3 regions of the Sporosarcina sp. FA15 genome follow, and region 1 is predicted to be linked to each of the others. Evidence: riboswitches for the same ligand, from Rfam matches in the RefSeq annotation. Region 1 holds a riboswitch; each other region holds the start of a gene.
The links. Region 1 has a riboswitch for cyclic di-GMP ahead of ACP8HG_RS13570 (sensor histidine kinase). Riboswitches for the same ligand answer to the same signal wherever they lie in the genome.

Region 1 (8,084 bases):
CCAAGTGAACCAGGCAAACCAAGTGAACCAGGCAAACCAAGTGAACCAGGCAAACCAAGTGAACCGGGCAAACCAAGTGAACCGGGCAAACCAAGTGAACCGGGCAAACCAAGTGAACCGGGCAAACCAAGTGAACCAGGCAATCCAGTTGAACCAAGCGAACCGGTTGAACAAGAGAATCCGGGCGTACCGGGTAACCCAAGCAATCCAAGTAACCCGAGCAATCCAAGCAATCCAAGCAATCCAAGCAATCCAAGTAATCCAAGCAATCCAAGCAATCCAAGTAATCCGAGCAATCCAAGCAATCCAAGTAATCCGAGTAACCTAAGTAATCCCGATTTAGTGACTCCAAGTAAAAAATTACCTCAAACGGGTGAAGCATTCCCAATCGGTTCAATGGCGACCGGTTTTGGAATAATTCTACTTGGAGCTTGGATGTTCTTTAGACGAAAAAAATCTCGCAAAACGCAAAGTGAGATTTAACAATAAGATAGCCCTATGCAAAACCAGTTCGCTTTAAAGGGACTGGTTTTGTTTTTTTGTTGAATTTTAGTAGGACAAAGAGCTTTATATAGGAGAATTATTCCGCATGACAACATTCAGAATACCCGAAGTGCGAATGACCATTCGAATCCGTCGGCCGACCAATCATATATCCCGCCACCCAATCGTAACCGCCGGGTTGCCGATCATATATCCCGCCACCCAATCATAAACGCGGGGTTGCCGATCATATAACCCGTCACCCAATCATAACCGCCACGCAGTCGATCATATATCCGGCCATCCAATCATAACTGCCGGCCTGCCGATCATATATCCCGCCACCCGATCATAAACTGTCGCCCACCCGAGCATATAGTATTTCAACTGATCGTATCTTTCCACCACTCTATCCAACAGAAAAACTCCCACGAGGTTACTAATCGTGGGAGTTTTTAGCGCTAAACATACATTCAATTCACACTATACGCCACCAAGCCCTTAGCATTGGCATACAATGCCGCGTTTGTTCGATCGGCAAGATCTAACTTTGCTAATACCTGACTGACATGTTTTTTTACAGTAAACTCTGTAATATATAAAGCCTGTGAAATTTGTTTATTTGAATGGCCCATCCCGAGTTCGAGTAATATCTCCTTTTCCTTCGGTGTTAGCTGTTCGATATGCCTATCATTTTCAAAAGGGCTTTCCTTCGATTTTATCACCAAATCAAACACCCCTGGATCATAATACTTTCTACCTCTGCCGATAACTCCGAGGGCATGGATCAGTTCTTCAGGTAATGCCTCTTTTAATATATAGCCATCGACACCTATTTCTTTTGCCTGTTTAAAGTCGTGCTCTTCCGTCGATGAAGTTAGCACGACGAATTTACAGGTTATTCCTTGTTGTTTCGCTTCCGAAATTAATTCCAAACCAGATTCATTTCCCAAGCGAAGATCCACTATCGCCAAATCAGGTGTAGTGTCATGGAATAGAGTTAGCGCGTCATTTCTATTTGCTGCTTCACCTAGGATTTCAATTGCTCCATCTATAGTAAGGATAGATGTTAATCCTTTTCTTACTAATGGATGATCGTCGACAATAACAATTTGCATTAGCCAATCACCTGGACCTTCTCAAGTATTTTTGCGGTTGGAATTTCGATTTGTATTTCTGTCCCTATCCCGTGTAATCCACTTATCAAAAACGTTCCTGCAAAAGTACTTACAAGACGTCTCATATTGAAAAGACCGATTCCTTTTTCATGCTGGCCTTCGGATATGTGCGAATTAATTCCGATTCCATTATCATGAATTTCCAATACAGTTTTCTCGTCCAGTATAGATAATCTGAGTTCAATAGCCGTGCACTGGCCATGGCGAACGGCATTTCCGCAAGCTTCACAAATAATTCTATAGAGTGCTTGTTTTAGTTCGCTTGATAGTAAAGCTTCATCACCCGTTATCTGATAATCAATTCGTATATCACTTAACCGTGCATACTCGTCAAAATAGTTTTGCAGCCCAACTTGAAAAAAATTTTCGCCATTCTTCGTCGAGTTGAGACCGTATATCGTCGACCGTAGTTCCTTTAGTGTAGTGTTGGCAGATTGTGAAAGAAATTGATATTCATCATTCAACTCAGTACTTGTCATGCCTTTACTTTTTGTTTGTAAACTGTGCAGAGAATATACAATACCGACCAATCTTTGTGAAACACTGTCGTGAATTTCATTGGAGATACGATTCTGCTCCTTAATTACAATCATTTGCTCCTTCATTGAATCTGTATGAATTCTTTCGAGCATTATTTCACTAAGTTCGGCTAAAAACTCAAATGGGCGATTAAAGAGCAATGTTTCTCTAGACTCACTTGAACCGGAAATCTTAACTCCAATCACACCAGTAGTAGTGGAGGTTCTAATTACTTTCATACCGTACCAATCCTCGTTAATCTTACTGACAAACAGTTCTTTCTCCAGGCGTATAGTATTCCATTGTTTTCTTAGGCTAGTTTCAATGTGGGGATTACTCGTAGAAGATGTTAGGTAGCTATTTTGATGATTTATGTCGGTCAACCAAAAGAATGCTTCTCCACTATGTGTAAGCTTGATGATAGCTGCCATTATTTCATTCATTATAATTTGAGGGCTTGAATTATCCATTAGGTGGTACAGCGATATACCGTGCTTCAATGTATCTAGATAGGTATCATTCGTTTCGATTGGTTTATTAGTAGCGCATGCTTGTACCAAATCCAAAGCAGAAGCTTTCTGAGTGTATCCTTCTAATATATCAGCTAGAATCTTTCTGATTTTTGTCACACCCTCTCATTTCATAATAAAAACCCAATCAACTTGAACATAATGTCCAAGTGTAATTAGGTCGGTTGCACCAATAACTCCATACATCCAAGGTGCCCATATAGAGGATGTATTTCACAGTTTCCGTAAATTATATTCTTTTATATAGTTCAGTATAACCAAATTACATTGAATATGACGTCATCTCCTGCGGTTGAAGAGGTTCTTTTTTTTTGTTATTAACTTGTATTTTAGCGAATTAAGACTTTTCAGTTACTTGTTACCTATCAGTAAATCAATATTAAAGGTTACTTCTATAAGATAGAGCTATTACTTCCGAGTGAGCTATTCATTAACAGAAGTAGAAGTGAACTGGTACGAAAGTGCACCGACTCTACACTAAGGTGGAAAACCGGGGTAGACAAACGATATCAGAAAATCACTCTTTAGAGTGAGGATGCCCGCAAGGAATACTCCTATACTAAAAGTAGTTACAAAAATGGTAACGAGCCGAAAAAAGCATTGGAGGAGATTTCCATGAAAAAGTATGACACCTACTAAAGGGGTGTCAAGGATCACAACAGCTGCCAAACTATGAAAATGGTGCATGCAATCAAGGCTACTTTATCAGGTGAAAATGAACTCATACCTTAGATCGAAGAAGAAAATAATTTCTTCCAAGTCGCAGGGAAGAACAAAGAACAAGCATTCAATAAAAGCGAAAAAATACAAACTAATTGGAGGAAATTAAAAATGGGTATTAAACAGAAGCTAGCAATGGGTATCGCAACTGGGGCATTGGCTGTAAGTATGATCGGTGGAGGAACATATGCTTATTTCAACGATGTGGAAACAAGCACGAATACATTCGCTGCCGGTACACTGGATTTATCACTAAAGCCTGAAACAATTATCGATGTAAAAAACATTAAGCCTGGTGACTGGATGAATCGTGATTTTACATTGAAAAATGACGGCACACTCGACATATCCAAGGTATTACTTAAGACAGAGTATTCAGTAACAGACAAAAATGGTGATAATGTAGAAAACTTTGGAAGTCATATCCGAGTTAACTTCATGTGGAACCACGATAAATCAATCACGGGACCGTGGACTGGACTGGACAACGTGGTTTACCAAACAACTCTTGCTGAGTTACAGGGTATGACACCAGATGCCGTTGCAAATAAAGTCTTTGTCCCATACCTTGAAGAAAAAGGCGGTTTAAAAGCCGGCAATTCTGACACGCTGTCCGTACAATTCGAATTTGTCGAGAACGACAAAGATCAAAACGAATTCCAAGGTGATTCTTTAGAGCTTAAATGGACATTTGATGCACAGCAGACAAAAGGGGAAAAGAAATAACATATATCCCGGGAGGAGAGCACTTCTCCTCCTTCCTTTTATTTCATCAATCAACCAATGCTCTTCCTTATATATATTTCTCAACATATAACTCGATTTTATGTTTTGAGGAATATACGTAAGAAAAATCCAGTGGTAAAAAATCGAAAGGCGGGATCAGGTTGAAAACCAGCCGAAGGCGCAAACGTAGGAAAAAGCATCAAGGTCCATTTCTGACTTTAAAATTGGCACTCATATGCTATTTAGTCATCTTTAGCATTAGTTATATTTCGTCTGACACATCCGCATATCTCAGTAGCCAGTCGGAAGTCTCCCAGATGATCACTGCCGGATGGGAAGTCCCGGTTGTACTTATGAATCAATGCGGTGAGGAAATTGAAAAGGATGCTGTAACGGGTGAGGAAATCAAGATCGACCGTGAGAACATAGATAATAAGCCTAAGGAAGAAAACGATAAGGACACGGTATCGGGTGAGGAAACCGAAGTCGACTGCCTGGACAAAGATGATAAGTCTAAGGAAAAAGAAGAACAGGATGCTGCACCAAGCGATGTCGACTGCAAGCGCGAAGATGATAAGTCTGTTGGAGAAAACGAACAGGATGCTGTATCAAGCGAGAAAATAAAGGCCGACTGCAAGAATATAGATGATGAATCTAAGGAAGAAATTGAAAAGGATAAGGTCATAGAAGGTGAAGATGATAAAGCAGATTCGGATGCTAACAAAGAGAACGAGCAGCAGAAGCCTGAAGATGACGGTCAAAAACAGCCGGACGGCAAGGATGGATCTGTTGATGAATCTACTGAAAAGAAACCGGAAGAAAAGGATTCTATAGAAAGTAAGGTTCCAGAAAATAACTCTGAAACAAAGAATGAAGCTGAAGTGAACGCTGTCGTAAAACCAGAAAATAACACAAAGAAAGTAGAAGGTGATACAAATGAGAGAGAAGAAATTAATGAAAAAGAAGAAACGAATGAAGAGGATAAGTAGCATCGTCTCAGGCATATTGATGGTTCTGCTGATTAGTGTAGCTTCCATAGTGGTCTTCACGAAAGTCTCAGGCGGCGAGCCACAACTTTTCGGTTACCAATTAAAAACTGTTCTGTCGGGATCCATGGAGCCGGGAATCCTAACAGGCTCGATCATTGCCGTAAAGCCGGCTGAAGATAAAACTAATTTTAAAAAAGGCGACGTCATTACATTCCAAGAAGAAGAAAATATTTTGATCACACATCGGATTACTGAGGTAGTCAAAAGTGGAGACTCCGTACTTTACCGGACAAAAGGCGACAATAACAATGCAGAGGACATGAATCCAGTTCTGTCTGACAATGTAGTAGCGGAGTACACTGGTTTTACAGTGCCTTACGTAGGGTACTTCATTAACTTTACCCAGTCGAAGAATGGTGCGTTTTTGCTATTAATACCCGGATTCCTGCTGCTTATCTACTCGGGGTTTACGATTTGGAGAGCACTTGGAGAAATCGAATTGGCTCCGAAAAAAAAGGTGAATATAGTGAGGGAAGATGGCGGAGAAAGTTCTTCCTGAATCAATCGCTAAGATATGTAAGGAGGCATTATCATGAGCAAACTGTTTCGACTTTTTCCGGTTCTTCTATTGATTAGTGGAATCTGTTTCTTTCCTATGACGAGCGTATTAGCAGATGGTGAAGACAACACGGGCAAGGGTGATATAGACATCGGCATTTCACCAAAAGATACGTTATTTGAAATCAGCAATATGAAGCCTGGGGACTGGGCACCTCGGACCATTACAGTCAAAAACTTAGGTAGCAAAGATTTTGCCTACCAAATGCAGTTAGAAAACAGTGGAGAAAAAAAGCTGTTCAATGAGCTACTGCTGGAAATAAAAGCCGACGACAAGGAATTGTATCAGGGGAAATTGGCTGCATTTAAATCTCTGCCCGCAAGAAAACTTACACGCGGCAGCGGGGAGAATCTGGACATCACTATTCGTTTTCCGGAGCACCTTGGAAATGATTTTCAAGGCCTTGGGGCGGCATTTGTTTTCACTTTTACGGCGGAAGGAAGAGATAACCCGGGGAATGGAGGAGGCGATAACCCAGGGGACGGAGGAAGCGATAACCCTGCGAATGGAGGAAACGATAGCCCTGCGAATGGAGGAAGCGATAGCCCTGCGAATGGAGGAAGTGATAACCCTGCGGAGGGAGGAAGCGATAACCCTGCGGAGGGAGGAAGCGATAACCCTGCGGAGGGAGGAAGCGATAACCCTGCGGAGGAAGGAAGTGATAACCCTGCGGAGGGAGGAAGTGATAACCCTGCGGAGGGAGGAAGCGATAGCCCGGCGGTTCAAGTCACAATACCAGGACAGATCGACAGCGGCGTTCCAACAACAGCCGGGTTCAACTTGCCTGCCACGTCAACAAATATATTTAATTTGATGTTAGTTGGTTCTGTACTTGTGGCAGGTGGAATTGTGTTGATGATCATCAGGCATTACAGAAGGATGAAAATAGCTCAATAGACACGTAAATGACTCAAATGGCTAATTGGTTAAAGAGAAACTTTTGAAAAGCTGCCTGTGCATGGCGTATCATGCCTTGGTAGCTTTTCTGTTTTTCGTGAAAATGAGATGAATCAACACATCCTTTATTAGCTGGAGGTGATGTAATTGCTGAAAAAAATGGCTGTGATTTTGCTGGCGGTTGGACTATTTTTGATAGGCTACGCCAGTGTGCAGCTAAAATCCGCACAGCAGTCGGAAAAAGCCGCACTGGTTCAGGCAAAGGGGGAGTTGGAAAAACAAAAAATAAAGTCACCCCAGCTTGAGTCATCCCATCCCGACCTGTCTTTTCAGAACGGTCAAACAATCGGCATCCTGCAAATTCCCATTATCCAAAAAGAGCTTCCCATTGTGGAAGGGACGGATGACGATGCTTTAAAGCAAGGCGTTGGTCACTACACAGGCACCGTTTATCCCGGGCAAAAAGATCAAATTCTGTTATCGGGACACAGGGACACCGTGTTTACTGGATTGGACAAATTGCAAAATGGCGATACAATCATTATGGAAATGCAGCATGGTACCTTTACATATGCCGTTGTGGATACGGAAATTGTAGATGCAAATGATACAACAGTCATCCGTTCTACAGCACCGGAAGAAATGCTGACTTTATCCACATGCTATCCATTTCGGTATATCGGCAATGCACCGCAACGGTATATTGTTTATGCGATACCGGAGTGAAATGAGAACCTACAAGACTTCGTTATTCAAAAAAGTATGGAAAAAATCCAGCCAAGTACGTGATTGGTTGGATTTTTGCATGCTTAGCACAGAATACTGTCGCTATTTCTTCTCACATCGATAAGAACCTAGATCTATTACAACTGCCCATCGATTAATCAATATCCAAAGTTACTTCTATAAAATAGAACCAATCATCGAAGTAGAAGCGACCTGGTACAAATGTATACCGACACTACACTAAAGTAGAAAACCGAAGTAGACAAACGATACCAGAAAAGTACTCTTTAGAGTGAGGATGCCCGACAGGAATACTCCTATACTAAAAGTAGTTACAAAAAAGGTAACAAGCCGAAAAAAGCATTGGAGGAGATTTCCATAAAAAAGTATGAAATCTACTAAAGAGGTGTCAACGATGAAAAAAAATCTGGTGTTTGTTCTGGTGTTTACTCTCTTAATGGGCGCAGGAACCATTTATGCAAGTGGCAATCCAGGACAGAACCTTTCCGAATGGTATAAGAATGCATTCCATAAAGAAAGCGAAAAGTTGGGTGCAGCTACTGCAACCGGTATGATATTGGTCTTGAAAGAAGTCAATGTTTTTGTGAGAGATTCAAAAAAAAGCATTGATTATGCATTGGCAAGTTTCCGCGACGATAAGGTGAAAGAAGCGGAGTCCGGCATCGAAAAGTATCAG
Region 2 (8,084 bases), 1.5 Mb from region 1:
GGTATATTTAATTGATATTCCTCCTAATGACACAATTGGGATTAAAGAACTTTCCGCTTTTCAAGGCGTTTCAGAGACCTATCTTTCGAAGATTTTTAGTAAATTAACAAAAGCGGGTATCGTAAGTTCTGTTCCAGGTGTAAAAGGAGGCTATAAACTGGCCAAGTCTCCTGCGGAAATTTCTTTTTGGGATGTAATTGAAGCTGTTGAAGGTGCTTCCCCCATTTTTCAATGTAAAAATATTAAAAATAATAGCTACCTATGCCGGGATGAAGACTATGCAGCATGCGCTCTAGCTTCTCCCTGTGTGATTAACTTAGTTATGCTCGAAGCAGAAGATAGTATGCGCAATATTCTTCGTAACAAGTCACTTACTTGGTTGAATGAAGAGCTTGATCGCGTATTAACCCCACAATCGCGCAAAGATACTCGTGAATATTTTGCTAATAGCAACAATGTTTAATGGTGAATTTAAATGGGGAAGTTTCTGGTTCACTTATTATGGGGAAGTCGGGAGCAAATTCAATGTGAAATCGTTTGGATACAACACGCTGAATGGGTAGGATTGAAAAACTATCTTCATCCTGAATTATTCATACTTGACCAATCAAACAACCGGTTAATCCAAATCCATTGTTTTCGAACCCCTTTAAAGTCTTTACTGTTTTTCTTCTTTCAAAAATTTCAGTTTCCATTTAGCGGCTTGTAAAAAAGGGATTTTGAACAGACTTATCCCAAGATGCCCTAAATCTTTTTTAGTATATTTAATAGATGTTTAAGTTTCTAATTAAATAATTTTTATGTAAACTCAGGCTTTAATAAAAAGAATCTATTTTGATTAAATTTTTCAATATGGATTCTTTTAAATTACAGAAAAATGCAGGTTTACATGACGCTGTTGACCGAAATTTACTTCTAAGTGACACAAAATCCAAGATTTAGAAGACAAATAGTAAACAATTACTTGACAACAGAAACGATGAATGATTTATTGATCTAACTGGAACTGAAAAGTTGTGGGGTGATCCAGAACAAACAGTCAAGGATATACAAGCGGAAATACTGGAAACTTTAAATTTTCCGTCCACGACTGGCATGGAAATAGAAGTTGCGCAAAAAAGGGAATGCAAAGTACACGTAAAGTTGTGGGATAAAGGGAAAGTCATTTTTTACATGGTTGTCATAAAAGAAATAAATGTTGAGGCGATGTGGATTACGGTCGATAGTCCATTCGGTAGGGACCGTATGCCGGTGGAGGACATAATCGGAGTGGAATGTGTTGAATAATAAACAGGGTAAAGGCGACCTCTCGACGAAAGAAGGTCGCCTTTTCAATCTGGTATCTGGGATAATACCGGATAGGAATTTATTGAATATTGCATTCATTTGTAATGCAGCGAACATGTTGAAGTTTGTCGGTGCGCAAATTAGAATCGTTTGTTTGTTTAAGGAGGCATCGACTTGTTTAATTGAACCGGTAAATTAAAACGACCAATCCGAATAGGGAAAGGTCGATTTGTTTTTGAGTTTCTTCTATGGATAGTAATTACTTCCGACTTTTCACCTCTATTTTTAGAAGTTTTGCATCAGGTGATTGTTGAAGCCTGTATTAAAATCCAGTGAAACCAAGATGTTTTATACCGAATAATTTCTACCTAAGCATTGGGATTCAACATCTTAATGACAATAGAAGCATTTACATTAGCTTGTGTACCACCTATCACAGACGCAAGACCAACTGCTGCAGCAGAAGAATGATTTCGAAGGGTAAGAACATCGTTGGCTACTATGGCAATAATAGCCTGCCCGTTGTTTTGCTGAGTGCCAGCACCTGAACCATAGACTGTTCCGGGAACCAGCGATCCATTTAAAAACAGTGCAAATTGGTTAGGTTCCGTACCTGATACAGAGAAAGTAACCTCGTAGTCTCCCGGAACGTTAATCATAATTTGAGAGGTTCCAAGGGTATGCACAATTCCAGGTGTCATTAATCCATTTGAATCAAACAAAACATCAGCTTCTATAGGTACCGTTTGAGGAGTTAGATTGTAAATATACCCGTATTCGCATAACCCGCATGTGGCTCCGATAGTACTAGTGGAGCCAGCCTGCCCGATAGCCCTGATTGGCCCCATGAACACTCTTGGTACTCTACATATATTTTTGCAAGAACATGGACTGATGTGACATTTACTACATTTACGATTAGAGAAGTGGTTATTAAAATTCATTCTTTCACCTCCATCTGTAGTATCCTATTCTTGCAAAAGAGGAAATGAAGGGCAAACACCTTGTTGATTACTAAAAAAGAAATAGACAAGAGATTGATCCTGGTGAAACTGAAGAAATGTGTGATAAAGTCAACCACTTGTTTGAAAAGCTGGGAAATGAAAAGTGAGTAAAAAAACAGCCACCAACTCGATTGAGAAGGTGGCTGTTATTATGTTATAAGTCGTGCGCCTGTCCGCATTTAATGTGTCCCCCTGAATGTCCCCCAACCACACGAATTCAAAAGATTTCCTACGACTTTACTTTAACGGCGTGGCATAGTCGATTAGTACCTGGATGCTGAAACTATCATATTATCACACCTGCAGAACGTACGTACGAAACGGCTGATTAGTCTAGCACGAAATAATTCATAGTAGCAACAATGCTTATGCCTCAAGGCTTATGAGGGGTTTAAATGAAAACAATCTCCAAATATTCCACCAATTTGAAAAGTGAATGTGTCACTGTAGGCTTTCGCTAATTTGACTTCGAGGTTTTTAAATGAGTGGCCATCCCGTTACAAGGTTGTGGTGTACGAGCCATTGTTGCAGCGGGAGTTGTATGAGAAAAGGCAAGAGGCTTGGAAGTTATGGCGACAGTAATGACCTCGTTTGAAGGATGGACATTCATTATTTTGACTTTGTTAATCGCGTTAGGATTTTATTAAATTGGTTGGATGCATGGGCGGGGGAAGTGATGGAGTAAACACGAATTGTACATTTAAGATGAAAAAAAGACCGTAATTTCTTGGTCTTTTATGTTAGTGTACTATGTTTTTCAATAGATTTTATTTAATTGGGTAATAAGTCCATCAAAAAAAGGCTTCACGATAAAATCTGCGGCTCCATTTTCTAAAGCCTCAATTATTAAATCTTGAGTCCCTAAGGCTGAGCACATAACAACACGAGCATTGGGGTTTATTTTCTTAATTTCTTTTAGCGTAGCGATACCGTTCATATTTGGTAAAGTGATATCCAATAAAACGATATGCGGGAAGTGTGATTTATAAAGAGGCACAGCATCTTCTCCACTCCCAGCTTCAGCTACGACATAATAACCGTTACTTACGATAATATTTCTTAATAGATTTCTCATGAATTTTGAATCATCTACGAGCATTACTGATTTATTGAAAATGATCCTCATCCTTTTTAACAAGTGATAGAAAGCAATACACTTGGTAACCGGCTACCATTACAAATAGTTGTATTAGGCCCTTGGCTTTGCGTCCTTACCTTTCGATAAGTTTGCCTATATACAAACTAACATACTTTGATAGAACAATCTTATGAAAGAGTCTAATACAAAGGAGTAGTAGGCAAATAGGTGGGTTATTAACATGTGCTGTCCGAAAAGAAAAGACCACTGATTAAAAATAATCAGCAGTCTTTATCACAGTCATCTTGAGATTTATGCCCGGAAATTTCGAACAACCATTGTTAATCCACGTTTTTCAAAATTATTGTCGCTTTCTCTTACCTATCAAAGCTACCTAAAATCATAAAATCTACAAGAATTCCACTCACTGGATTTTCTGAACCTAATACATTAATTCCTAGTACTACTATACTACTATTATTTGTGACATTAGCAGAGACGAATTTTGCAGCAACATTCTTTTCTCGCATTTGTACTCTCGGTCTTGCATTTATCGAAGGATTTGTAGAATATACGCTTGATACAGCATAGTCAATAGTTGTTAATAATGGAATACCATTAGATAATCCGTTTTCTGTGAAATAAAGTGTGGCTATACCATTTGCGTCAGATGTAGCTTGCCCATAAACAATCCGCTTTACTTTTTTTGGATTGGACTCTCCTGCCTTAAACACTTGAAGAGCTGTTGGTGCCATTAAAACAAACTCAACGCTCATAGCTATTCTCCCTCTGTAATACTTTGATATCTATTACAAACAACAACATTGATTAAATGTATGACTGGCTATACCTTAATATTCTTTATGCTTTTTATTAGCTTATTACATTCAATGTTCCTTGACGATTCTTGCTTTTTTGCAAAGTGAAAATGCAGTGAAAGCCATCAAAATGTAGTACGCAGTTCGACCAAAATATGTAGCAGATGTGATGGAAACTTATTAAACTATTTTATTGCGAATGTAATAAAAACGAGCATTAAGGCTTGGTAGCGGTGAACGTGGAGGAAAACGACTTGAAGACAACTCCTTATAAAAAGGCAACAGAAATGTATATCGAAGTCATTGTAGCGGAAAGTGTGGATGAAATTCTAAACGAGGCCGAACCGAATCTACGGACTAAAGAATATGCATTTATGAAATTCATGAATGCGCCTAATACGCAGGATCACACAGATAGGGATTTATTACAGGAATTTGAAAGCACCACAAATGGCTTTTTGCAGGCTGACAGTTCGTTACTTTAACGCACAGTACGAGGAAATGGGAGACCCATTATATGCAGTAAATTAAGAAGAGGACTAGATATTATCATAACGAAATCAATTTCTTCCCCCAGGCACCTAAGCGATATAGAAGCAGAACCTGGAAAAAAACCACTGACTTTTAGTTTAAAGATAATGTGACTGTTTACAGTACGCCTATTAGCTTAAGCAGTAAAACTATTACAAGAATCGAAATAATAACACTTAGAATGTATCTCAAGGATATCCCTCCTTTAGAATGATTGTACCATGGTTACTGTAACTAAAAGTGTTTTTTTTAGGAGTTTATTTCAAATTTACAAGCTAGTGCAATAAGTGGGAACGCATAGTCTGACCAAAAAGCGAAGTAGATAACTGAATGACCTCATACGAAGAAATAATCAAACTTTTAACCCGGTTACTGTTAGAGGTGCTGAAAGATATTGAACGACGCACCAGGGATTGGATGTGGAGTGCTAGCGATAGGACGATCCGTATATTCGTCAGCACCAAACATTCTGTGAGGGAGTGTTAACCGTGGTGCAGCAACTTACTATTTTTGATGCGCTGTCAAAATGATAGAAAGGACTTTTACTGTCATATGCCGGTCCGCTCTATATGTATAAATTAATTTTCATAGAAATAATTCATTAATCTATATCGATTCACTCTCTATTCATTTCTTCTATATGATCATCAATCGGATCAATCGTATGTTTATATCGATAACTTTTATGGACGACGAAATAGATGAAAATGAGTTCTAAAACAAAGATAATAATACAAATCCATATCCAAATCCATGTTGTAACTGTCATTTGATAGTCTCCATTCTGACTTTATCTAATGTAAGTTTACTACGAAATCTGCTTAATTATAGGTTAGTCAGTTATGGATCGGTGACAGTTTGGAAACAATCCTATAAATCTGAGTTCTGTGAGGTTCTATTTAATGAGGTTAGTTACACGAAGAGATAAAAAAACAGTCCCTTATATAGGGACTGAAAGAATTTAGTTATTCATGTCTTGAATACCTGGACTATGTTCATTTGGCATGTCAGGCAGTAAAGGAACCGGGAATCCAGCAGGTGGAGGAGTAACTTTAAGTTCGCCATTATTTCTGCTAGGGGACTGTCCTTGGAAAATTTCCCCGATTCTAGTTGGGTCTAATCTGAAATTGAACTGGGCATTATGATACCCTAACTCCACATATTTTCTGCATTCAGGATATTTATTTATATCGTAATTCGGGACAGGGAACAGCTTGCCCCAATCAACGCCGAGCGTTTCCAATGCTTTTGCAAACGCATTCTGATGTGCGTTATCTCTCACGATTAGGAAAGCTAATGTCTCGCGAAATGTTTTGTTAGAACTCATTTCGTAAATTCGAGTTTTTTGCAAGACACCGGTTGATTCTAACACCAGGTTATCGAGCATATCACTAATCAAATTGCCATGGCTATAAACCCAAGAACCGTTCCAAGGATTCCCAGTAGCATCTACAGGGAGAGAGGCTTGAGCACCAATAATGTAGTGATGAGGATTTGCGTGTCTAACGGCATCATCGAGAGGTGCTTGATCGACGCCAGCATTACCTGGTACAGCAGATTCACCTGAATCATTTAACAATTGATTGATTGTATTCTGGACAAGTTCAACATGAGCGATTTCTTCCAAAAACACACCACGAAGTAAGTCGCGATATTGTGTTTCCTTACCTCTGAAATTGGAGCTTTGGAAAAAGTACTGCATCATGGTACGCATTTCTCCAAAATGCCCACCTAGAATTTCTTGCATTACTTTTGCAGCTTCAGGGTCGGGTTTATCGGGAGGAGTGACGGGATTGATCAATTCTTCTTTGTAGTAATACACATTTAGCACCTCATTTATATATTTTTACTAACAGTAGTATCAAGCAAAATGAAAATTTTATTCACAATCAAAATAATCGTCTATCGGAAAAAATGAGGACACTGATTCAACTTAACGGTTGTTTTAGTTTTATTATTGGATTTTAGTCTTTGCACTTATTTTGCCCGAAAACAGCTAATGGGGCACCAAAGTAGGAAAAGTCGATGGGAATCAATCAAACTGAAAGGATTAGAGATGTTTTTCGAAGGAGTAAGCATCTCCAACAAGTCATTAGATAGGAACGAAGTTAAGGATAATTCAAGAGCGTATCCACGTAGTTGGAAATGTGAGAGGGATAGAAGTTCTTCGTTGGATTCTTGAGGTGAAGAAGTACTCTTGGATAAGCACGTCCCATCCGACACCTGAAAGGCTCCATCGTGATGCAAATGTCAGAAATGCCAAATACGTCGAGATATTGTTCTTAGAGAATAAAGAAGATAAACTTAAAGGCAAGTCGGGAGTGCGATAATTTGTATGTAGAACTATGCAACAGTCCAATTACATACGAGTGTTAACTTTTAGTTTACCTATATTTCTGATAACATCGGTTGCGGGAGGTGAGAAAATGCTTGAATTTCAGATAACACTTCATTTTAATGATAATGAAACTTTCATTATGAACTTATCTGCGAGTAGTCTAGAAGATGCGTCGATAAAAGTTACTCAAATGATACAAGATAAACACATTCATCAAGATATAATGGGGAATTCCTATATAAAAGGATATAATCTTGCTATGGTACAACGTTTTCATGTATCCAACAGGTAAAAGTTATGAGTTTATTTAGCATCTTGCTGGGTGCTTTTCTTACGTTCAGTCAAGTGTTTTCGTGGGCTTGCTTGCTGCATACACCGATTGAACCTGACCTGTAATCTCGATGCAACAATGGCCAACTAAACAATTTCCGAAGTTACAACCCAACCCAACAGCTTAGTAACCATCCGATTCAAACCCCGCATTATTATTAGCGCCCAGATTCAGCGACAAGCAGCGAATCGAGGAGCTGGGGTTCATGGCTAACGATGCAATTACGTGTGTTCGCGAGATTTTGATTGTCGTTGAATGAATTCTTGGAGTATCTCTTGAATTTAAATAGTACTATAGGTATCATGATTTATAGTCCATCAAATCAATATATTGGAGAACTATAACTAGGGTTTTGCTTATAAACGTCTGAAACCAAGGATCGTATCTTTTACAGGTTGCATAAGGTGCCTATTGACATAAAAGGTTCGAGGGGGAAAATTTCAGCATATGATGCATTGAAACTTTCTCAATCAGCCTTATTTTATTACTTAAGGGGATAATTGAAATGAAGGAAATTAACGAACTTAAAGCAGGAGTCGCTATTATTATTTTAGATGAAGATAATCGAGTATTATTGCAGAAGAGAGCTGATGTGGGGCTATGGGGGATCCCATCAGGACATGTAGAGATCGGGGAGACAGTATCCGAAGCAGCTATTAGGGAAATGAAGGAAGAAACGAATTTAGATATACGAATT
Region 3 (8,084 bases), 2.1 Mb from region 1:
CAACAGTGAGAGCCGCGGCATTGAAAATACCAAATGCTACCGCCATCACGATTCCCGTGTATGCTCCTAATCTTTTACTACCATATCTCAATCCGTAGTAGTCCGCTAGTGTCCATCCTCTTAATCTTCTTAGGGGCTTAGTCCAGATTAATGCCCCTAAAATCATACATGTACCTAGGCCGCCCATTGTTGCGGACCCTTCAAAGCCTCCACTTGTATAACCTGAGCCGACAGCAGCAAAAAAGAATGGAGCTGCTAATAACGCGGCAATTAAACTCCCAGTTACAACAGATAACGGCATACTCCAGCCCGCCACAATTAAATCTTCGGCAGTTTTGACGCGCTTATATCCTTTATAGCCAATGTAATAAATAAAAACTAAATATACACAAAATACGACGATATTCATCAATTCAAGTGCTCCTCATCTATCTTTTATCCGTTCATAACTACTCCACCGTTTGGAGTTAGTATTTGACCTGTATAAAAATCCGCATTTTCTGATGCTAAAAATAACACAGTTTTGGCGATTTCCTCAGGTTGTGCCAAGCGCTTTAGTGGATATTTCGCTGACTCTTCCGCGATATAGTTTTCACCGAACGCTTCGAGGATGCCAGTATGTGTTCCACTAGGCGCTACAGCGTTGACCAATATATTCGGTGCCAACTCTCTTGCCAAAGCTTTGGTAAAAGCATTAATACCGCCTTTTGCCGCTGAATAATGGGTAAATTCTTCACACCCTAGACTTCCTATATCTGAAGAGATGTTAATAATTTTACCTTTATTTTTTTCCTTCATTCTTTTCGCCGCTTCTCGGCAATTATAAAAGTTTCCGTAAAGATGAACCTTTATCATTTTGTCCCACTGCTCATCAGTTAAATCTGTAATAGGAGCATTCTGTGCAAACCCGGCATTGTTGACAAGAATATCAATTGCTCCTAGCTGGTTGTCCATATACTGAAACATATCCTGCACTTGTTTAGAGTCAGATACATCCGCACAATATTTTAGTGCATTCACGCCATGGTCCTTCGCTTGTAGACGAACTGTTTCCGCCTCTTGATCGCTGCCAATATAGTTTATTAGAATATTTGCTCCCTGTTCAGCAAAAGCTAAAGCAATTGCCTTGCCTATCCCCATACTAGAGCCTGTAATGAGAACATTTTTACCGGTAAGCTTTAAATCCATTAATCTTCACTCTCCAATTTAAAGTTTGTAATTAGGGACTGCAGCTTCTCCGCAGTTTGGCCTAATGAAGCAGATGCTTCTTTCACTTCTTGCATCGACACCAATTGTTCTTGTGTAGCTTGTGAGACATTCAATGAAAACTCGGTAGATTGTTGAGATGTTTTCTTAATATTATTAACGGATGCGACTACTTCTTCAGAGGATGCAGAAATTTCTTGAGATGCAGCAGAAATTTCCCGGATTTGATCTGCGACTTCATCTGCAGATTGTACAATCCTTTTAAATATCTCGCCTACTTCATTCGTATAATCCATTCCCACTCTTACGTCTTCTTTTCCTTTTTCCATCACGGTTACAGAGGCATTAGAATCCGTTTGAATCATATGAATTAGTTGGAAAATCTCTTTAGCCGACTGAGATGATTGTTCAGCTAAACGCCTTACTTCATCTGCAACGACAGCAAATCCTTTACCATGCTCACCAGCTCTGGCTGCTTCAATAGCAGCGTTTAGTGCTAACAAATTTGTTTGCTCTGCTATAGCAGTAATAATGTTCACAATGTCGCTAATCTTATTAGAATTAGCATGTAAACCATTAATAGTTTTCTCTATTTGTTCTACAGATGTATTAATTAATTGCATTTGATCAATCACCTGTTGGACAACCTTATTTCCTTGTTCAGCAGCAATTGAGGCCGTCAGAGACGATTCAGAAGCCGTATTGGCTGAATCAGCGATTTGTTGTATTCCCCCCGCTGTTTCTTCCATCGCAGCAGCTGTTTCTTCAGTCATCACCAAAGAAGTTTCAGCATTTTGAGCGATATTCTTCATTTCTTTTGAAACGTTTGTTGAACTAATATACGATTCTGTCGCATTCATAGTTAGCTGATTGGCTGATGATGCAACGTGATCAGATGTATTTCTAATGTTTAATATGACATGTTGCAATTTTGAAACCATTGTTTTTATCGATTGTGAAAGTTGTCCAACTTCATCATTTGTAATCTGAAGATCAACATCGTTCAATTCTCCATTTGCCACTTGGTCTGCAACAATGACCACTTTTTTAAGTGGTAATAAAAGCCGATCAATTGTAAAATACAGCAATACTAATAAGATTAAAATTCCGATTACTGCAATAATAATCTGTTTTGTAACACTTTTTTTAATGATGGTATCAATATAATCCGCAGAGTAATCAATTCCTAACACTGCAATTGTATTTCCGCTTTCATCTTTAAGAGGGCTGAAAACTGTTCGCCATGATCCGAATGAGTCCTCAAAAATAGTTGTTACCTCTGATTGATCATTTTTAATTGCGAGCTTAGCAGTATCTACATGAACAGGAGCAAGATCAGTAAACAATTCCCCCGCTTCATACGCTTCATTCAAATTTTCAGTATAGCCGATAGGAGTGACGCCATTATCCTCCATCTCCCATATATAACTCCAAAACATGATTCCCTGTTCTTCCCTTATGCCATCCAAGGTACTTTGCATTTTCAAAAATTCAGGATCGTCTTCCCCTTGAACTTTCAATAGACCATCTATATCTTTGGAATCTAGGTTCATGGCTGTCAATAAGCCAACACTTTTTAACTCTTGTTCTAGGTCATTTTCTAACTGGCCGTTCAATTGAGAAATACTTTGTGTCGTTAGAACAGAAAAAAGTGCTAAAACAATAATAGAAACTGTAAGTAAAAGTTTATACTTTAATGACATGTTTTTAAAAAAACTCATAATAATTATTTCCTCCTCTTCAATTTTTGTATCTTTCTTTACACATAAAAAAAGCCCATTTCACAATGAAATAGGCAAATAAAAAAACTAGACTATTATCTAGCATTTCTTGAGCAGCTCAGCCGTCATAGTAATAATTACTTTAGACCTGTAGCTTTGCGTCCCTATTTTTCAATAAGTTTGCCTATAACCATCAAAAAATATACCACATAGTCTAATAGATGGCAATAATAAGTACCAAAAGATTCATAGGATAGTATAATGACGCCACTTAATGTCCTACTTTTAAAACACCAAACTAGTATATAGTCATTGGTGAAAAAAGAGAAATAGTGTCTTTAATCCCCCGTCCATATTTATTTTCCGCTGTTTTAAATTGTTACATCAATTCTTTTACAAGGATAGCATTGCTGGAAATTTCAATATCAAAAGTATTCTCATTTTTGGTAACTTCAACTTTTCCTCTTCCAGGTAAGAAGCAATGCCTAATATGCTATAGAAAGGTGTTGCTATGAAAACGCTATATAAAAATGCGAATAGCTTGCTCGACCTATCTATTTGTTTATCCTGTTTCATCAGATCTATCTTGCCCTTTTACTATTGAGCATTTTTACTTTTTTCCACTAACCTGCCCATTTGGTGCAATAAACAACAAATTACATAATTCAACATTTCAATAATCAATTTGTTGTTATTGCTTATCGTCAAAAATTATTTCTATTTCTGTTAAACAAAAGTTTTAGATACTGAAAATTTCACAACCATTTTTCCGTGCAAAATACTTTTTTGGAACCTGTATCTAACTTCACTTGTTTGCCAATAGCTAATGGATGCATTGGATGGGTGTGGCACGTATCGAACTCAGCTAAAATGGGAATATCCATCCCATCTAATTGCTCTATCAGTAAGTCCAATGGCTGCTTGCCAGTACCTAAATCATCATACTGTTCATGTTTACCTAAAATAATACCAGCAACTTTATCAAAAAAACCTTGCACTTTTAGCATTGCAAAATTCTTCTCAACAATTGAGGCATTTTTCATACAATCCTCAATTAATAAAATATCGCCTTGTTTAATTGTAGGGAAATAAGAAGAGCCAATAAATCCATACATCGAATTCACATTGCCACCTATTAATCGTCCTTCTGCAACACCACTTTGTCCAGTCACCCACTTATTATTAAAAAGCGTTTTCTCTGTCGTTTTTTCTAACCAGTTCACAGGCTCATCAGACCAAAATGGAGACATTGGCACTTCATAAGGTAGCTCTGTCTCTTTCATAAAATATTGTTCGAAATATTGATAAGTATCATTTACTAGTGGTTCAAATTCACCGAACGAAGGTATTAAAGCAGGTCCATAATATGTTGAGATACCTGTTTTTGCATAAAGGGCGAGTAAAACAGCCGTTGCATCAGAATACCCAACGACTAGCTTTGGATTTTGCTTAAATGCTTCATAATCAATATATGGCAGCATGCTATTTGAGTTCGTGCCACCAATTGTGGACATAATCATCTTTATATTCGGATCTCTTAATAGCTCATTTAGTTCATCTGCGCGTGCTTTAGGTGAACCGGAACGATAAACATCAGACTGTCCTGTCAATTTACCTTCTACAATAACAAACCCTTTTGATTCTAAAAATGCTTTTGCACGTTCAAACCGTTGCAACGCAGTAACAGTTGCGGGTGAAGATGGTGTGAATATACCGATTGTATCTCCCTTTTCTAATCGTTTCATCATTAATTATCCCCTTTTTTCATAATTTAGATAGCCCAAAAAACTTAAGAATTTTCAATTTAATAGTGAAGTATACAACTTTAATCTTGACTTATAATCACGAATACTTGTTATTATACTCCATCTATTTAATAGTTTCTATTGAATTTCAGAATAATCGATTTTCGGCTCACCTATGCTTTCATGTGAATAATATGAAGAGGTCGAGCCCCAGAAACTCCTCATTTTTAATAACGATGCTCTGTTTGTCGAATAAAAAATCATTTCAAATGGCTATTGTGTTGCTTTGTAGACACTATCTTCCCCTTACAATCACCCCTAATGCTATTGTTTTCTTCTACTTTCAATAACTCCTCTTTTGATCCTATTATGAAAACTCCAAGTACTATCCCCTTTTTTATTTTCCATTTTCTTACAACTTATTCACTATATAATCATAGCTTCCACTGTTTTTAATTCCTTTGCTAAATCAAGGTGATTTTTCTCGTTTTGTGCTTTGCTTTCTTCCCATTGTCCAGTTATTGCATGAAAATCGTATAGAAGTCTTGCTGTATCACCTAAATCATGCAAACCTTTCATGCTCGGTATGTCTAAATGAGGCAAGGTCTTATAGGATAGTTCGCTAGCAAAATATATTAACTCCTTTTCCAGTGCGTAAAACAAGTTATATACAATTAATTAAGTATTTCTTCCCACTCGTCTGAGCATACTAACGGGCAAGGCTTATACAGCATTGTTGCATTATTCATGCATGCAACATTCCTAAAAAATTAATGCTTTTAACCATTGTTTATGTAAAACTTTAAGGAGGATATTTATTGTATGTATGATGTTGTTATTATTGGCGGTGGTCCGTGTGGCTTATCAACGGGTCTTGCTCTACAAGAAAAAGGACTTTCTTATGTGATTATTGAAAAAGAGGCGATTGTCAATTCCATTGTCAACTGTCCATTACACATGACTTTCTATAGTACTTCTGACCGCTTAGAAATCGGCAACATTCCATTCCTATCTCAAGATGTCCGTCCAAATCGAACTGAACTATTAAAATATTATCGTCTTGTAACTGAGAGACAAGAAATTAATATTAAGTGCTATCAAAAGGTTAATTCTATTTCAAAGAATGTAGCATCCTTTACTGTCCACGCAGAAGATCGTAATGGCAACACCATTCCTTACGAAGCGAAGATGATTGTTATTGCAACAGGAATTTTCGATACGCCAAGACAACTAGGTGTAGACGGAGATAATCTAGCGAAGGTATCACATTACTATAAAGAAGGTCACCTCTATTATGGACAACATGTTACAGTTGTGGGTGGTAAAAATTCAGCAATTGAAGCTGCTATTGATCTTTATCGTAATGGGGCCAAGGTTACACTTATCCATCGTGGAGAAACTGTCTTAGAAGGCATTAAACCATCGTTGTTATTAGATATGCGTAACCTTCTTAAAAAAGGAAAAATTGATTTTCATCCCAATTCCAGTATTGCTGCTATCGATGAATCAACTATTCGCATAAACTCTTCTGACGGAACAGTTACACTTCAAAATGACTATGTATTTTCCCTCATCGGTTATCAACCCAATATCTCTCTGCTTCAAAGCATTGGAATTCAAACTGACCTCTCTTCATTAGTTCCTTCCTTTAATCAAGAGACATATGAATCAAATGTCAAGAACGTTTTTCTTTCTGGCGTTGTAACGGGTGGCATTACAAATCGTGTTTACATTGAAGACGGACGCTTTCATGGCATGAAAATTGCAAATGAAATTGCACAACGTCTGTCCTATGTTCAAAGTAACTTATGATGTTAAAAGCTCACCAAATCACAATGAATGTGACTTGGTGAGCTTTTTTCAATTACAGACGATTTAAATTTAAACTATTTATGATCCCCTAAATAATAGGCTATCAGGCATATTATTTTATTATTCAATTCCATATCCTATTACTTTCCCTTCCACTTGGCTTAATGATAAAGGTCCGAAGTGACGGCTGTCTATACTTCTCCACCACTGGTCCCCCAGCACAAATACTGTGCCTTCTGGTACTAAAATGGCTTCCATGCTTTCTTCAAAATCTTCTTCAGTCATAGAGGAATTTTGAGAATCGACTGTTTCAAAATACTTTTCCTTATTCATTCCTCTTACGGTTGGAAATGAATAAAAAGACTCTAGTTTCATTTCATCAATATATAGCTGACCTTCTCTAATTTCAATTCTCTCTCCTGGTAAGCCCACAACTCTTGATATATAATTCCCTGCTAGATTTAAATTTGGATTTCCATTTGAATACTTCGGTGTTGCAAAATAAATAACGTCCCCGCGTTGAAAGCCAGAGACTCTTGGCTCTACTACAATTCTTTTTCCAGTACCTATTGTTTCATAATCGTAATTTCCTTTGTCCATATTATCTATTCCGTATTCTACAGTGATCATATTTGACTCTACTTCGACAATTGGAATTTCAGGGACGGATTGATCATCAATGATTGTTTTCTGACTTTCAACTTCAGATGTATACTCTTTAATCGTCATCATTAAAAATAGTCCAACAGCAAAGATGGCAAAGCTAGAAAAAATTAGTGGGAGCATGTTAAATTTCTTTTTTCCACTTTTAGCAATGACTTTCTCCAAGCTAATCATTCGATCAGTTTCTAATCTATCAACATCCTTCAACTCGTTAAACTCACCATCAAATTCATCGAAGTCATTCATCCGTTCTCCCCCTCCATTCTGTACATTTCTTTTTTCAGCGCAGCAAATGCCCGCACCATTGTTGATTTCACCTTTGTCTCAGTCCACCCTAAGATATATGCTGTTTCTTTGATCGAGCTTTCGTTGATTTTCCGTAAAATAAGGACGTCACGATAGGTTGGCTTCAAACTAGCTAGCGTATTGGACAACCTTACAGTCATATCCTTTTTCAGTAATTCATCTTCCAGCGAAAGATTGCTTGTATCCACATTCAGATCTTTATCAAGACTGAAAAATCGAATGATCCTTTTCCGCCTGAAATGATCATACGTAGCATTTCTAGCTATCTTCAATAGCCATGTCAACATACTAGCTTGTTTATTAAACGAATGAATATTTTTGAACGCTCTATAAAAAGTTTCTTGGGTCAGATCTTCCGCCAACTCCTTCTGACGGACTTGTAAAAAGATATATCGATAAATGCGATCACTATATTCTACATAAAGCTGTTCTAGACTTTTCTCCACTGCCCCTCACCCTTACTAGACGAACTACTTTCAAAAAGGAGTCGGAAATATGAAATAATGTGCCTGCTTTACTTACAAGTGGTTATAGGTTGACTCATCCCAACAGTTTTGACGATTGCTATGACAGTTCAAGCTTACACTGACAGTTTTAATGGTTGCCATGACAGTTCGCGTACTTACCATTA

Region 2: another riboswitch for cyclic di-GMP. It lies ahead of ACP8HG_RS06715 (response regulator); the one in region 1 lies ahead of ACP8HG_RS13570 (sensor histidine kinase).
Region 3: another riboswitch for cyclic di-GMP. It lies ahead of ACP8HG_RS01645 (methyl-accepting chemotaxis protein); the one in region 1 lies ahead of ACP8HG_RS13570 (sensor histidine kinase).

The regions. Positions count from the first base shown of each region.
Region 1 covers NZ_CP188818.1:2,872,107-2,880,190, reverse strand. The annotation lists gene ACP8HG_RS13585 (SpaA isopeptide-forming pilin-related protein) at 1-483, shown strand, start outside; gene ACP8HG_RS13580 (hypothetical protein) at 772-900, opposite strand; gene ACP8HG_RS13575 (response regulator) at 957-1,601, opposite strand; gene ACP8HG_RS13570 (sensor histidine kinase) at 1,601-2,809, opposite strand; cyclic di-GMP riboswitch class II at 2,862-2,943, opposite strand; gene ACP8HG_RS13565 (CalY family protein) at 3,542-4,156, shown strand; gene ACP8HG_RS13560 (SipW-dependent-type signal peptide-containing protein) at 4,318-5,145, shown strand; gene sipW (signal peptidase I SipW) at 5,093-5,704, shown strand; gene ACP8HG_RS13550 (hypothetical protein) at 5,738-6,661, shown strand; gene ACP8HG_RS13545 (class D sortase) at 6,809-7,387, shown strand; gene ACP8HG_RS13540 (hypothetical protein) at 7,803-8,084, shown strand, end outside.
Region 2 covers NZ_CP188818.1:1,398,699-1,406,782, reverse strand. The annotation lists gene ACP8HG_RS06735 (RrF2 family transcriptional regulator) at 1-463, shown strand, start outside; gene ACP8HG_RS06730 (hypothetical protein) at 1,096-1,287, shown strand; gene ACP8HG_RS06725 (hypothetical protein) at 1,280-1,486, shown strand; gene ACP8HG_RS06720 (BclA C-terminal domain-containing protein) at 1,656-2,135, opposite strand; gene ACP8HG_RS06715 (response regulator) at 3,049-3,390, opposite strand; cyclic di-GMP riboswitch class I at 3,448-3,533, opposite strand; gene ACP8HG_RS06710 (hypothetical protein) at 3,747-4,145, opposite strand; gene ACP8HG_RS06705 (hypothetical protein) at 4,442-4,672, shown strand; gene ACP8HG_RS06700 (DUF6877 family protein) at 5,049-5,204, shown strand; gene ytzI (YtzI protein) at 5,335-5,487, opposite strand; gene ACP8HG_RS06690 (manganese catalase family protein) at 5,680-6,540, opposite strand; gene ACP8HG_RS06685 (hypothetical protein) at 7,145-7,348, shown strand; gene ACP8HG_RS06680 (NUDIX domain-containing protein) at 7,893-8,084, shown strand, end outside.
Region 3 covers NZ_CP188818.1:315,064-323,147, reverse strand. The annotation lists gene ACP8HG_RS01655 (sodium:solute symporter family protein) at 1-409, opposite strand, end outside; gene ACP8HG_RS01650 (SDR family NAD(P)-dependent oxidoreductase) at 436-1,188, opposite strand; gene ACP8HG_RS01645 (methyl-accepting chemotaxis protein) at 1,188-2,927, opposite strand; cyclic di-GMP riboswitch class I at 3,037-3,122, opposite strand; gene ACP8HG_RS01640 (S66 family peptidase) at 3,683-4,672, opposite strand; gene ACP8HG_RS01635 (hypothetical protein) at 5,099-5,335, opposite strand; gene ACP8HG_RS01630 (YpdA family putative bacillithiol disulfide reductase) at 5,495-6,484, shown strand; gene lepB (signal peptidase I) at 6,605-7,393, opposite strand; gene ACP8HG_RS01620 (RNA polymerase sigma factor) at 7,390-7,899, opposite strand.